3 regions of the Bacillus sp. FSL K6-3431 genome follow, and region 2 is predicted to be linked to each of the others. Evidence: riboswitches for the same ligand, from Rfam matches in the RefSeq annotation. Region 2 holds a riboswitch; each other region holds the start of a gene.
What was found. Region 2 has a riboswitch for S-adenosylmethionine ahead of MHB53_RS04575 (sulfite exporter TauE/SafE family protein). Riboswitches for the same ligand answer to the same signal wherever they lie in the genome.

Region 1 (4,333 bases), 1.3 Mb from region 2:
GCTTGTCGATATTTTTAACAAAGATATGGAACAATCGAAGGAGCTTACATTAGAAGAGTATCAAAAACGTCCACTATATATAAGATTTAAAGAATCCGTTTCACGCTTACTATCACCAGTTCTTTAAAGGAAGAAAGGGGGGACGGATGAAATGTGGCTTTCAATTGGTTCTTTATCCTTCCCAGTCTCTTGGGTAGCGATCGTAATAGCATTTTTTCTAACGACTGGCATGTTGTTGCTTTTAAAGAAAAAGCATATAGCTGATTATTATGGGAATGCTATTTTTATATTTATTATCACGTGGAAATTGAGTGTAATTTTATTTCAATTTAAATTCAGTATACAGAACCCTTTAACTATATTGTATTTTAATGGTGGGATAAAAGGTTTTTGGCTTGGACTGATCGCTGGATGCATATACTTATTTATTATAGGTAAAAGAAAAAAACAAGCGGAAATGAGCATAGGTGACATTTTCCAAGTATGGTTAATGACGTTTTCTATTTATGAGATTGTTATAAGCATAGTAGATGATTACCCTTTATTGTTTAGAGTGATACTCATCTTAATCAATTTTGGATTTGTTGTAATGGCCATTTTAAAAAATAACCAAATAAGATGGCTACAGCAATTACTCATTTTGTTTACGGTTATTCAGCTACTTATTTATTCGGTAATGGATCGACTTTTTTCCGTTCCAATTATGACATATATAATAGTAGTTATTGCATTACTTATCATATCTAAAATAAAGAAAGTTGGTGCCAAGTGAAGAAAAATATTTTTGGGTTAATAGTTATCGTGATTTTAATCAGTATTGTTACAGTGAATATTGTAAAAGAAGTACAAGCAAAAAAAGCAGAGGAATTGGCCCAAGAAGAATTTTTAATGGAATCATCAACAAAGGAAGCACAAGTAGATACTGCTGCACCTGGGCTAACAACAGGAGATCAACCACCCGACTTCGAATTGGAAACACTGGATGGTGAATCAATTAAACTGTCTGATTATAAAGGCAAAAAAGTGATTTTGAATTTTTGGGCGACTTGGTGTCCCCCATGTAAGGCGGAAATGCCTCATATGGAGAACTATTACAAAACGGCTGCCGAGAATGATAATGTTGAAATAATTGCAGTAAATTTAACGAATGCAGAACGTGGTGTCAATAAAAGAGACAAAATCAGCAAATTTATTAAAGAGTATGAATTAACATTTCCAATACCTCTAGATGAAAAAGGAAATGTTGGTAATGAATATCAAATACTAACAATACCAACAACGTATATGATTGATAGTAATGGATTTATTCATAAACGAATTGTCGGTCCAATGGATGAAGAAATGATTGGAAAATTAGTTAAGGAAATGAAGTAGTGAACATTACCACGTAAATAGATGCTCGTTTCATAACAGGAACGAGCATCTATTTAGATCCGTACGTTTAGTGATTACACTATCTAAAGCATACATGAGTTCCTTATCACAAAAGAACTAGCCTTGTGTACAATCTAGGTTAGACAGCATTTAAAAACTTAAAATTTTAAAATAAGTGAAAAAGGGTTGACATTATTCAAATACGTAGTATACTAATTTTTAAGAGTTCATTGAACTATCTAAAATTTAATAATAAGCATTACTCTTATCTAGAGCGGCGGAGGGAATAGGCCCTGCGATGCCCGGCAACCTTCAGATGATTTTATCTGAAAAGGTGCTAATTCCTACAGGTTATTTAGTAACCTGGAAGATAAGGGGAGGAACTGTATATACGCCCTCTTCTTATTCAGAAGAGGGCTTTTTGTATAAAGAAGATTGCAGAAAATATTATGCAACCTTTTAACCAAGTTTACCAATCAAATTACTATAATATTTAGGGGGATAAAAAAATGTCAGAACAAAACTTTAAGCCAGAAACTTTATTACTTCATGGTGGGCAAGAGCCTGATGAAACAGGGTCACGAGGTGTACCAGTTTATAGAACAACTTCTTATGTATTCGAAAACACGGAGCATGCTCAAAAACTATTTGGTTTAGAGGTTTCTGGAAATATTTATTCTCGAATCATGAACCCGACAGTCGACGTATTTGAAAAGCGAGTCGCATTGTTAGAAGGCGGAACTGCCGCAGTTGCATTATCATCTGGAATGGCTGCTATTGCATTTTCAATCTTAAATATTGCACATGCAGGTGATGAAATTTTAGCTGCTACAGATTTATATGGTGGAACATACAATTTGTTCGCTGTAACGCTCCCAAGATACGGAATTAAAGTAAACTTTGTTAACCCGAAAGATCCGGAAAACTTCCGTAAAGCAATAACTCCGAAAACGAAAGCAATTTTTGCAGAAGTTATCGGCAACCCAAGCTTGCATATTCTTGATACTGAAGCAGTTGCTAAGATTGCGCATGAAAGCAATATTCCGTTAATCGTAGACAGTACATTTGCAACTCCATACTTAAGCAGACCGATTGAACACGGTGCAGATATTGTCGTCCATTCAGCTACAAAATGGATTGGTGGTCATGGAACAGCAATAGGTGGAGTTGTTGTAGACAGCGGAAAATTTGATTGGAACAATGAGAAATTCCCTGGATTCACTGAGCCTGACCATTCGTATCACGGCATCCGTTTTGGCATCGATGTACCAGATGCAGCATTTGCTACTAAATTACGTGTTCAGCTGCTACGTGACTTTGGACCTTGCTTAAGTCCTGACAATGCGTTCATTTTCTTGCAAGGATTGGAAACATTACATCTACGCATTACGAAACATGTGGAGAATGCAAAAGCAGTGGCAGAATATTTACAACAAAATGATGCAGTTGAGTGGGTTGCATATCCTGGTCTTAAAAGTCATCCATCATATGAACTTGCACAGAAGTATTTCCCTAAAGGTGCTGGAGCGATCGTGAACTTTGGAATAAAAGGTGGCCGCGAAGCTGGTAGAAATACAATAGATAATGTCAAACTGTTTTCTCATGTTGCTAATGTTGGAGATGCTAAATCATTGATTATTCACCCTGCTTCTACTACACATCAGCAGTTAAGTGGAGATGATTTAAAAGCAACAGGTGTAACAGAGGAATTGATTCGCCTTGCAGTTGGATTAGAGGCAATTGAAGATATAACAGCAGATCTGGAACAAGCAATCGCAAAATCTGTTGAAGCTACTACTAAATAATACTTCAGGATAACAGGGGCTGAGCGCATTGCGTCTCAGCCTTTTGATTTTAAACATTAGGAGGGGAAACAAATGGCAGTCATCAAGGCAGCAATACTCGGTTTTGGAACAGTAGGAGAAGGAGTGTACGAAGCAGTTCAAACACATCAGCAGCAATTGCAGGATATACTTGATGCTGAAGTGCAAATTGTTGGAGTGCTTATCCAAGATTTAGAAAAGAATCGTAGTATCTCCGAAGATGTATTAGTGACAACTAATTTCGAGGAGATATTAAATATCCCAGATCTACAAGTTGTATTTGAAGCAATTGTGGGCGAGGATCCAAGTTATATATATTTGGAAAGAGCGATGGAACAAGGCTGCGATATCGTCACTGCAAATAAGGTGATGTTTGCAAGGCATGGAGAAAGGCTATTACGCAAAGCTTATGAGCAAGGCGTCCAGATTGGTTATGAAGCAACTGTAGCCGGTGGTGTGCCTATAATCAGAACACTGGCACATCAATTGCAGGTGAATAAGGTAGAGCGTATTCAAGCTATTTTAAATGGTACATCGAACTATATATTAACAGAAATGAGAAATAAACAATTATCTTTTGAGGAAGTATTGAAGACCGCTCAGGAACTTGGTTATGCGGAGGCAGATCCGACTAATGATGTAGAGGGATTTGATGCGTTTTATAAACTGATGATATTAAGTAGTCTTGTATTCGGCAGCCAGCCTAGCTGGGATGAAGTAAATGTTAAGGGGATTTCAGCCGTATCCAATGAACAGATTGAAGTGGCTTATAACAATGGCCATCGTTATAAGCATATTGCTGAAGTGACAAAAAAAGACGGAAAAATACTTGCGTCTGTCAGTCCTGTATTAACTGATGCAAATCACCCACTTTATAATGTAGAAGGTGTGGACAATGCAATACTTGTTCAAGCCACATTAGCTGGTACGATTACAATACAAGGTCCTGGAGCGGGGAGCGATCCAACTGCAAGCGCAATGATCGAAGATTTTGCTCATATTTTTCAAAAGAAAAAAGCTAGTTATGCATTGAATTAAGAAGAAGACATGTTTCCATTCCTATCATATCTTGTCCACATACAACATATCATGTATGGAAGTAATATTCTTACGTGAGTGGGTGGAGGGATAGGATG
Region 2 (4,333 bases):
TAGAGGAAATTGCAGCCATTTATAGCGAGCTTCCAAGACTAAATCATAATAATTAGAGCTTTGTTATATTTAAACTTTATTCAGTTACGAACAAACTATCCCTGCCTGATAGAAGTGATAGCATTATGTTATAATGGAAAAAAAAGCTAAGTTTTTCAAAGAAGAGGTAGTTTATGAAAAAAAGAATGATTAAATCTTTAAAAGGTTCAGGTATATCTCCTTATATATGGACGGTTTTCAGTATTTTGCCATTTTATTTTATCTTTCAATCTTCAAAAACAATTGAGATCATCATTGGATTAATACTGACCATTTTATTTTTTATCGCCTATCGTTTTGCGTTCATCTCAACGAAATGGCCCGTCTATTTGTGGACGAGTATTTTAATTGCTATTTCAATTACGATGACGATCATTTTTCAATATGTCTATTTCGCTTTTTATATTGCTTATTACAATGGAAATATTAAAAATCGAATTGCATTTTTAACACTTTATATCATCCATCTTGTGTTCACGACTGTTTCTATTAATTATAATATTGTCATCCAAAATCCATTATTTTTAAGCCAATTACCTTTTATTATTATTATTTGGATTAGTGTAATTTTACTACCATTTAACCTTTATAATCGAAAAAAACAAGATAAACTAGAAGAACAACTAGAAGATGCTAATACAAAAATATCTGAACTTGTAAAACAGGAAGAGCGACAACGAATTGCTCGCGACTTACATGATACACTCGGTCAAAAACTCTCGCTTATCGGTTTAAAAAGCGACTTGGCTAGGAAATTAATCTATAAGGATCCAGAACAAGCGCGGTCAGAAATAAAAGATGTCCAGCAAACGGCCAGAACAGCACTAAATGAAGTAAGAACAATGGTTTCACAAATGCGTGGGATACGATTAAAGGAAGAAATCATTCGTGTAAAACAAATACTTAAAGCAGCTGGAATTAATTTCAGTGGGGATCACCATGTAAACCTATCCAATGTTTCTTTATTTCTTGAAAATATTTTAAGTATGTGTATGAAAGAAGCAGTCACAAATGTTGTAAAACATAGTAAAGCAACTTCCTGCCATATTACGATTAAACAATCAACCAATGATATATGCATTACCGTTCATGATAATGGGGGCGGAATGATCGCTAATACGGACCTTTCCGATAAGCATGGCTTAAAAGGAATAAGAGAACGATTGGAATTTATTAATGGAAACTTAGATATTATATCAGAAGATGGTACAACAATTATTATGAAAGTTCCTAGTGTAGTTAAGGAGGATGCGCATTGATTCGAATCGTTATTGCGGAAGACCAGCAAATGATGTTAGGTGCTCTTGGATCATTGCTCAACTTGGAAGATGACATAGAAGTTGTCGGAAAGGCATGCAATGGAGTAGAAGCAATTGCACTCGTGAAAAAACATAATCCGGATATTTGTATTATGGATATTGAAATGCCAAAAAAGAGTGGGCTGGAAGCAGCAGAAGAGTTAAAAAATACGGGCTGTAAGGTTATCGTGCTAACTACATTTGCACGATCGGGTTATTTTCAGCGAGCGATCAAAGCTGGTGTAAGGGGCTATTTACTCAAGGACAGTCCTAGTGATGAATTAGCTAATACAATCCGCAACGTTATGGCGGGAAAGCGTGAATATGCACCAGAATTAATGGATGACCTCTATAGTGAAGAAAATCCACTTACTGAACGTGAGAAGGCTGTTTTAGAACTCGTGGCAGAAGGAAGAAACACAAATGAGATTGCGAAAGAGTTAAGTATTAAATCTGGAACAGTACGAAATTATATTTCACAAATATTAGATAAGCTAGAGGTGACGAACAGAATTGAAGCGATCACCCAATCAAGGAAAAAAGGCTGGTTTAAATAAGCTTGAAAGTCGATATACTGACTTTCGAGCTTGTTTTTCTTGAAAAACGCTTTATAAAAATTGATTCTATACAGACAAAGACTATTCATTTTTAAGGTTTTACTGAAAAATGATAGCTAGCAGAAGTATAAAACCGATAAAACAGATGGGATTAAAAATAAATTCAGAAAAATCATTGACTTTGGAATTTTAATCATGTAATATGAATCTCAACTTAATAAATCAGATCTTATCCAGAGAGGTTGAGGGAGTGGCCCAATGAATCCTCGGCAACAGACTGCATAGTACTGTGCCAATTCCAATAAGCGAAAGCTTAATAGATAAGAAGAGAAAAAATGTTTAAAACCCTCTTCTTAATCATGTAGAAGTGGGTTTTATTGGGTCATAAACATAATCTTGACTGTAGATGTGAGCTGTTAAAAGAATGTCATATAATTTAAGAAAGTAGTAATACATGCCAATTAGTCAACTAAAGGCATCTTTCTAATCGACCAAAGTGTCGATTAAAAAGATGCCTTTTTTGTATAAATGTAAAAGGAGAGGGGTTTTGATCATTATGAGGTGTACATTCTATTTTTCTGCTAATAATTTACCTATAAATGATAGGGTTCAATGATATCGTTTAGGATGATTCTTACCTTGACCAGTGACTAGGCAAGCTATAGGAAACCAATCGGAATCATCGCTTTTTCACCAACTGATCTATCTATAATGGTTTTTCTGGGGAGTGCGTTTAATGAGTATTGGTATTATCGCGATGGGACTTTTTATTGGATTTATGGTTGGATTAACAGGTGTTGGAGGAGCTGCTTTGTTAACACCTATATTAATCTTATTTGGTATAAGTCCCTCAATAGCTGTAGGAACAGATCTTGCATACAATTCTATTACGAAATTATTCGGTTCTTTTCAGCATTGGAGACAAAAGACCATTAATTTTAAGTTAGTTAAGTATCTCGCCATCGGAAGTATTCCAAGTGCTATATGTGCAGTCGGAATCCTCCATCTATTTGATTCCTTTTTTCATAATCAAGAATTAATAATAAAACATGCGCTAGGTTATACATTGATTTTAGTTGCAGTAACAACACTTATTAAAACTTTTCGAAAAAATAAATTTGAATCAAAACTTCAAATGAAATCCTTGGATGAAAAACGGACGTTAACGATAGTAGTTGGAGTAGTTTTAGGTTTTATTGTCGGTTTGACCTCGATTGGGTCAGGTTCTATGTTCGCCTTGGCTATGCTTTACCTTTATCGGATGAGGCCCTCGGAATTAGTCGGAACCGATATTGCTCATGCTTTTTTATTAGTTACAGCTGCTGGATTCATGCACGCTGGCTTTGGTAATGTCGATTACTTACTAATGATAAACCTGTTGATGGGGTCTATACCGGGTGTACTAATTGGAAGTACCTTATCGTCCAAATTTCCAGCGAAGCCATTGCGAACCATTATGGCTATAATGATATTAATTAGTGGCTTTAAACTAATTTAGTTATTTTTTCTTATATACTATAGGAGTTTTTAGGAGGAAGGAACGATGACAATTTCAACAAATATTGTGTGGCATGAATCGGAGGTTTCGAAGTCAGATAGACAGGAATTAAAGCAGCATAAAAGTGCCGTTCTTTGGTTCACCGGACTTTCAGGATCAGGTAAATCGACCATTTCCACAGCATTAGAGAAAGAATTATATATACAAGGAATTCACACATATCGACTTGACGGTGATAATGTCCGACATGGTTTAAATAGGAATTTAGGATTTAGTCCAGAAGACAGGACAGAGAATATCCGGAGAATTGGTGAAGTTTCAAAACTAATGGTTGATGCCGGATTATTTACATTAACTGCATTCATATCGCCATATCGTGAAGATCGAACTTTAGTGCGCGAGCTTGTAAATGCAGATGAATTTATCGAAATATATGTAAAAGCAAGTTTAGAAACATGTGAAACCCGTGATCCTAAAGGATTATATAAAAAAGCTAGATCTGGTGAAATAAAAGGTTTTACTGGTATTGATGCACCGTATGAAGAGCCATTTGATCCTGAAATTACACTTGATACAAATGTTCTCACAATTGATGAATCGATTGAAATAATCATCGCGTTTTTGAAGCAAAAAAGATATTTATAATAGCAAAATCCTATCCAATTTGAAAAATAGGAAAATTATTCCCCAAAACATAGTTGACGCATAGGAATAATTATATTAATATTCGATAATATAGAATAAATAAATGAGAGTGACATTCGCTGACTATAAAAAATAGAGGCGACTTTAATCTATTGTTTGATTAAGGTCGTCTTTCTATATAAGGATTCGTTAGGAGGAAGGAGAAGCTAAGTTGACAAAAATAACGTACGAATCATGGGCCGAAGATAAAACTGATTTTGTTATTGATGATGAGTATAAAGGTGCGTTGAACGTTT
Region 3 (4,333 bases), 950 kb from region 2:
TAATTAATATCTTGTTCTTCCGTCGCGAGTAAAATGCTTTTCTTTTCAGATGCAAATAATGTTCGTCCCGCTTCTTCTTTATAAAAGAACGGCTTAATTCCAAATTGATCACGCGCGCCAAAAAGCTCTTGTTTTTCTTTATCCCAGATCATAAAAGCAAACATGCCACGCAATTTATCAACTACTTTTTCTTTTACTTGACTGTATAAAGCAATGATTACTTCCGTGTCTGATGCTGTTTGAAATGCCGTTCCGGATTTCACAAGTTCTTCACGGAGTTCAACAAAGTTGTAAATCTCGCCATTAAATATGATCCAATATCTCTCATTTTCAAAAGCTAAAGGCTGTTGACCACTTTCAATATCAATAATACTTAAGCGTCGAAAACCGAACTGAATATGTTCATCTTCAAAATACCCTTCATCATCTGGACCTCTGTGGGTAATTAAATCATTCATTTGTTTAAATAATTCTTGATCAGGAGCTTTAATTTCCAAAGCTTGATCATGGATACAACCAATAAAACCGCACATATACATGCCACCTACTCTATTTAAATTCAAGTGTGAGTTCAAAAAGGAGGATAAAAAGGGCCGAGAAGTTCTAGGAAGTGTAGCCTTCGAGCATCACAACACTTGCACAGGATGTGCTGACTTCTGTGTTGCTCACAGGACGTGAGCGATCTTAACAGAAGTTCCTTTCCCATAAGTGAGGAGCGAAGAAGCTGACAACGAAATTCGATAGCAATTTTTACCGGACTTTTTGAACATCCTATTCAAGCGCAATGTTTAGATAATCAATGCGTCGCATACTTGTTAATACTAACACTTTTCACTTCATTTAGCAGTATTAATTGTGAATATGCTGTGGAAAAAAGTTTTCTAAAAATTTCAATAGTGACAAAAAAAACAGAGCTGCATTTTCACGCAGCTCTATTATAAATGGAATTATTTATTTTGAGCCGATACTTTGATTGCTTCTGCTTTGTCTGTTTTTTCCCAAGGTAAATCTATATCAGTACGACCGAAATGTCCATAGGCAGCTGTTTGCTTATAAATTGGTCGACGAAGGTCTAGCATCCGGATAATCCCTACTGGACGAAGATCAAAGTTTTCCCTAATGGCCTGAACAAACACATCTTCCGATACTTTTCCTGTTCCAAATGTATCAACAGAAATGGATACTGGTTGCGCCACACCGATTGCATATGCAAGTTGTACTTCACATTTATCAGCAAGGCCAGATGCAACAATATTTTTAGCTACATAACGCGCTGCATATGCTGCTGATCTATCCACTTTTGTTGGATCTTTTCCAGAAAAAGCTCCCCCACCATGGCGAGCGTAGCCCCCATAAGTATCAACGATAATTTTCCGCCCAGTCAAGCCTGCGTCTCCCTGCGGCCCACCAATGACAAAACGACCTGTTGGATTAATAAAATATTTCGTTTCGTCATCAAGTAATTCAGCAGGAACAACAGGCGTAATTACATGATCTTTTATATCTTGCTGAATTTGCTCCAAGCTAATATCAGGATGATGCTGAGTCGATAATACAATCGTATCAACTCTAACTGGCTTATCATTTTTATCATACTCAACAGTTACTTGCGTTTTTCCATCTGGACGTAAATATGATAGTATACTTTCTTTTCTAACTTGAGCCAATCTGAATGCAAGTTTATGTGCAAGCGAAATTGGTAAAGGCATTAATTCTTCCGTTTCATTACAAGCATAACCAAACATTAGCCCTTGGTCACCAGCACCAATCTCCTCTATTTCTTCTTCGGACATCGCTCTTTCACGCGCTTCAAGTGCTGTGTTTACTCCTGCTGCAATATCTGGAGATTGTTCATCAATTGATGTAAGTACAGCACAAGTTTCTGCATCAAATCCATATTTTGCACGATCATAGCCAATTTCCTTAATCGTATCGCGGACAATTTTAGGTATATCGACATACGTACTTGTTGTAATTTCTCCTGCTACAAGGACTAAGCCAGTTGTAACAGATGTTTCACAGGCAACGCGAGCATTCGCGTCCTTTGCCAATATCGAATCTAATATAGAATCAGAGATTTGGTCACAAATCTTATCCGGGTGCCCCTCTGTTACAGATTCTGACGTAAATAAACGGCGATTATGTGTCATCGGTCATCCTCCTATACACTAATATCTTTCCTATTTTAATAATACTCATTTCCTAAAATGATGTTATTCATTCAGGCAATAAATAAAAGGCAACGGTGTCTATTTATAAAAAAATAAAAACCTTTCCTATTAAATCTGTGAGGAAAGGTTTTATTACATGTGCCGAGCCTTTCACTCTTATCGTTCAAGGCTTTCGCCTTGCAACAGGTTAGCACCTTTCTTACTGGAATTGCTTCCTTTTGTAAGTAGGTTGCTGGGTTTCACAGGGCCTGCCCCTCCACCATCTCAGGATAAGAGTATCCATTCATTACAAAATCATAGCGTACTTAGTTATGGCATGTCAACAAATAAAACTTTTATTATACCGGCTTTACATTAATTAACGGAATGCAATGATACAAGTTGATATGTTATCAACGTATTCTCATTTTCCCATTCTATTTTCTGAATAATTGCTGTTGCACGATTTTCACTTTTTAACGAATACCGCACTTCCATTGGAATATCAATTGGATACAGTCTATAACCTGACTTTTCAAGCGTAAAGAGGTTTTCTTCTTGCCTTTTCTCCTTACCTTTCGTAACGATCAGTGTGTTTAACTCTAACGGCATGCCCATTGAATTCCCTCCTTAATTTTGGCCCACACGACGTGGATCACAACGGCGTTGCCACACCACGTGGCGCCCTTAGCTGTTGTTCCTTTATTGTGTCTTAGCTAACGACCCGATGTACACGATGCCACCGGCACCACACAGTACGTGGCAATCATAGGGCGGCCAGCACTATTACCTAAGTGCCTATTGTTCCTAATTATACATGACTTTCCTGTTGTTTCATCCATGTGCATAAATCGGTTACGATTTTCCGATTAATTACTGGTGGAAAATAATGTGTATAGGTATCAAAGTACCATGTATTTACCTTTTTTTCGAGCGACTGTAATCTTTTTTCGAGTCGCCAAGCATGTTCTATGGATACATTATCGTCTAACTCTCCATGAATGATAAGGACTGGAGCTTGCATTTTTTCTAGTTCATATAGAGGTGTCCTGTACTCAAATGCTTGAGCTGCAGTTTGAGGAGAACCTCCTATCACCCGCTTCATCATTCTCCTCATATCTTTACGCTCCATATATGTAAGTGCTACATCAGATACCCCGCCCCATGTAACAATCGATGCTGCATCGTTATGTTTTAATCCGGTAAATAAAGCCATCACACCACCGCGGGAAAAGCCAAATATATGAATACGATTTTCCTTTACAGCTGGATGGCTTTTTAATATTTCGTAGCCTGTGAATGCATCCTCACGATCTGCCCCTGCAAAGTCTTCATTTCCTTCTCCACCACGATTCCCACGATAATAAGGTGCAAACACAACAAATCCCTCTGAAGCAAATTGAGCAATCCTCGCTGGCCTAACCATCCCTATACTTTTAATCCCCCCTCTTAAATATAAAAATCCTTCGTATAAGCCCTGTTTCTTTGGCTTAGCTAATAGTCCTTTTACCTTAAGCCCTGAAGAAAAATATGTCACGATCCATAAATGAATCGTTGGATTCGGTGAAGGAAACGCTTGTACATCTAAGATTAATTTTTTGTTTTTCACGAAGCTCCCACCTCCATTATTGGATATTTGTTTTTATTTTATCTAGCTTCACCACTTATCGATTAGTATACTTCCCGCGTCTCATTTCAATAAGTCGAGAACGAAGGCCCACTTGACGTGGGTTACTTCGGCGTTGCCACCGGATGTGGTATTAATAGCCGATGATCCTCGCAAGGCGCTTACGCTTTTCTTTTGAGGTTATCACATATTGCTGCGCCTATCATACGATATGTTAGCCTTTAATTATCTTTTGCCATCCATGGCACACATAAGGAGGAAACCCAATATGAAGAAATGGTTCAAAACTAGCATCTTTTTACTTATTGCTGCTTGTACTGTACTCGCTATTACTGCCTGTTCAGCAAAAACTAGCTTACAAAAGGTGAGAGTCGCAGAAGTAACTCGTTCTATATTCTATGCTCCCCAATATGTTGCAGTTGAAAAAGGTTTTTTTAAAGATGAAGGCCTTAATGTCGAAATAAAAACAGCTTGGGGTGGCGATAAAACGATGACAACCTTATTATCTGATGGGGCTGATATCGCGCTTGTTGGTTCAGAAACTTCTATTTATGTG

Region 1: another riboswitch for S-adenosylmethionine. It lies ahead of MHB53_RS11090 (O-acetylhomoserine aminocarboxypropyltransferase/cysteine synthase family protein); the one in region 2 lies ahead of MHB53_RS04575 (sulfite exporter TauE/SafE family protein).
Region 3: another riboswitch for S-adenosylmethionine. It lies ahead of metK (methionine adenosyltransferase); the one in region 2 lies ahead of MHB53_RS04575 (sulfite exporter TauE/SafE family protein).

What each region holds. Positions count from the first base shown of each region.
Region 1 covers NZ_JBBOCT010000001.1:2,154,239-2,158,571, reverse strand. Annotated here, with positions in the region: gene cls (cardiolipin synthase) at 1-127, shown strand, start outside; gene MHB53_RS11100 (hypothetical protein) at 152-772, shown strand; gene MHB53_RS11095 (redoxin domain-containing protein) at 769-1,374, shown strand; SAM riboswitch class I at 1,637-1,751, shown strand; gene MHB53_RS11090 (O-acetylhomoserine aminocarboxypropyltransferase/cysteine synthase family protein) at 1,884-3,179, shown strand; gene MHB53_RS11085 (homoserine dehydrogenase) at 3,252-4,235, shown strand; gene MHB53_RS11080 (S41 family peptidase) at 4,331-4,333, shown strand, end outside.
Region 2 covers NZ_JBBOCT010000001.1:900,265-904,597, reverse strand. Annotated here, with positions in the region: gene mug (G/U mismatch-specific DNA glycosylase) at 1-56, shown strand, start outside; gene MHB53_RS04585 (sensor histidine kinase) at 174-1,298, shown strand; gene MHB53_RS04580 (response regulator transcription factor) at 1,295-1,894, shown strand; SAM riboswitch class I at 2,121-2,221, shown strand; gene MHB53_RS04575 (sulfite exporter TauE/SafE family protein) at 2,631-3,392, shown strand; gene cysC (adenylyl-sulfate kinase) at 3,438-4,037, shown strand; gene MHB53_RS04565 (phosphoadenylyl-sulfate reductase) at 4,249-4,333, shown strand, end outside.
Region 3 covers NZ_JBBOCT010000001.1:1,847,493-1,851,825, forward strand. Annotated here, with positions in the region: gene asnB (asparagine synthase (glutamine-hydrolyzing)) at 1-533, opposite strand, end outside; gene metK (methionine adenosyltransferase) at 948-2,150, opposite strand; SAM riboswitch class I at 2,325-2,447, opposite strand; gene MHB53_RS09455 (DUF2584 domain-containing protein) at 2,526-2,768, opposite strand; gene MHB53_RS09460 (alpha/beta hydrolase family protein) at 2,962-3,759, opposite strand; gene MHB53_RS09465 (ABC transporter substrate-binding protein) at 4,046-4,333, shown strand, end outside.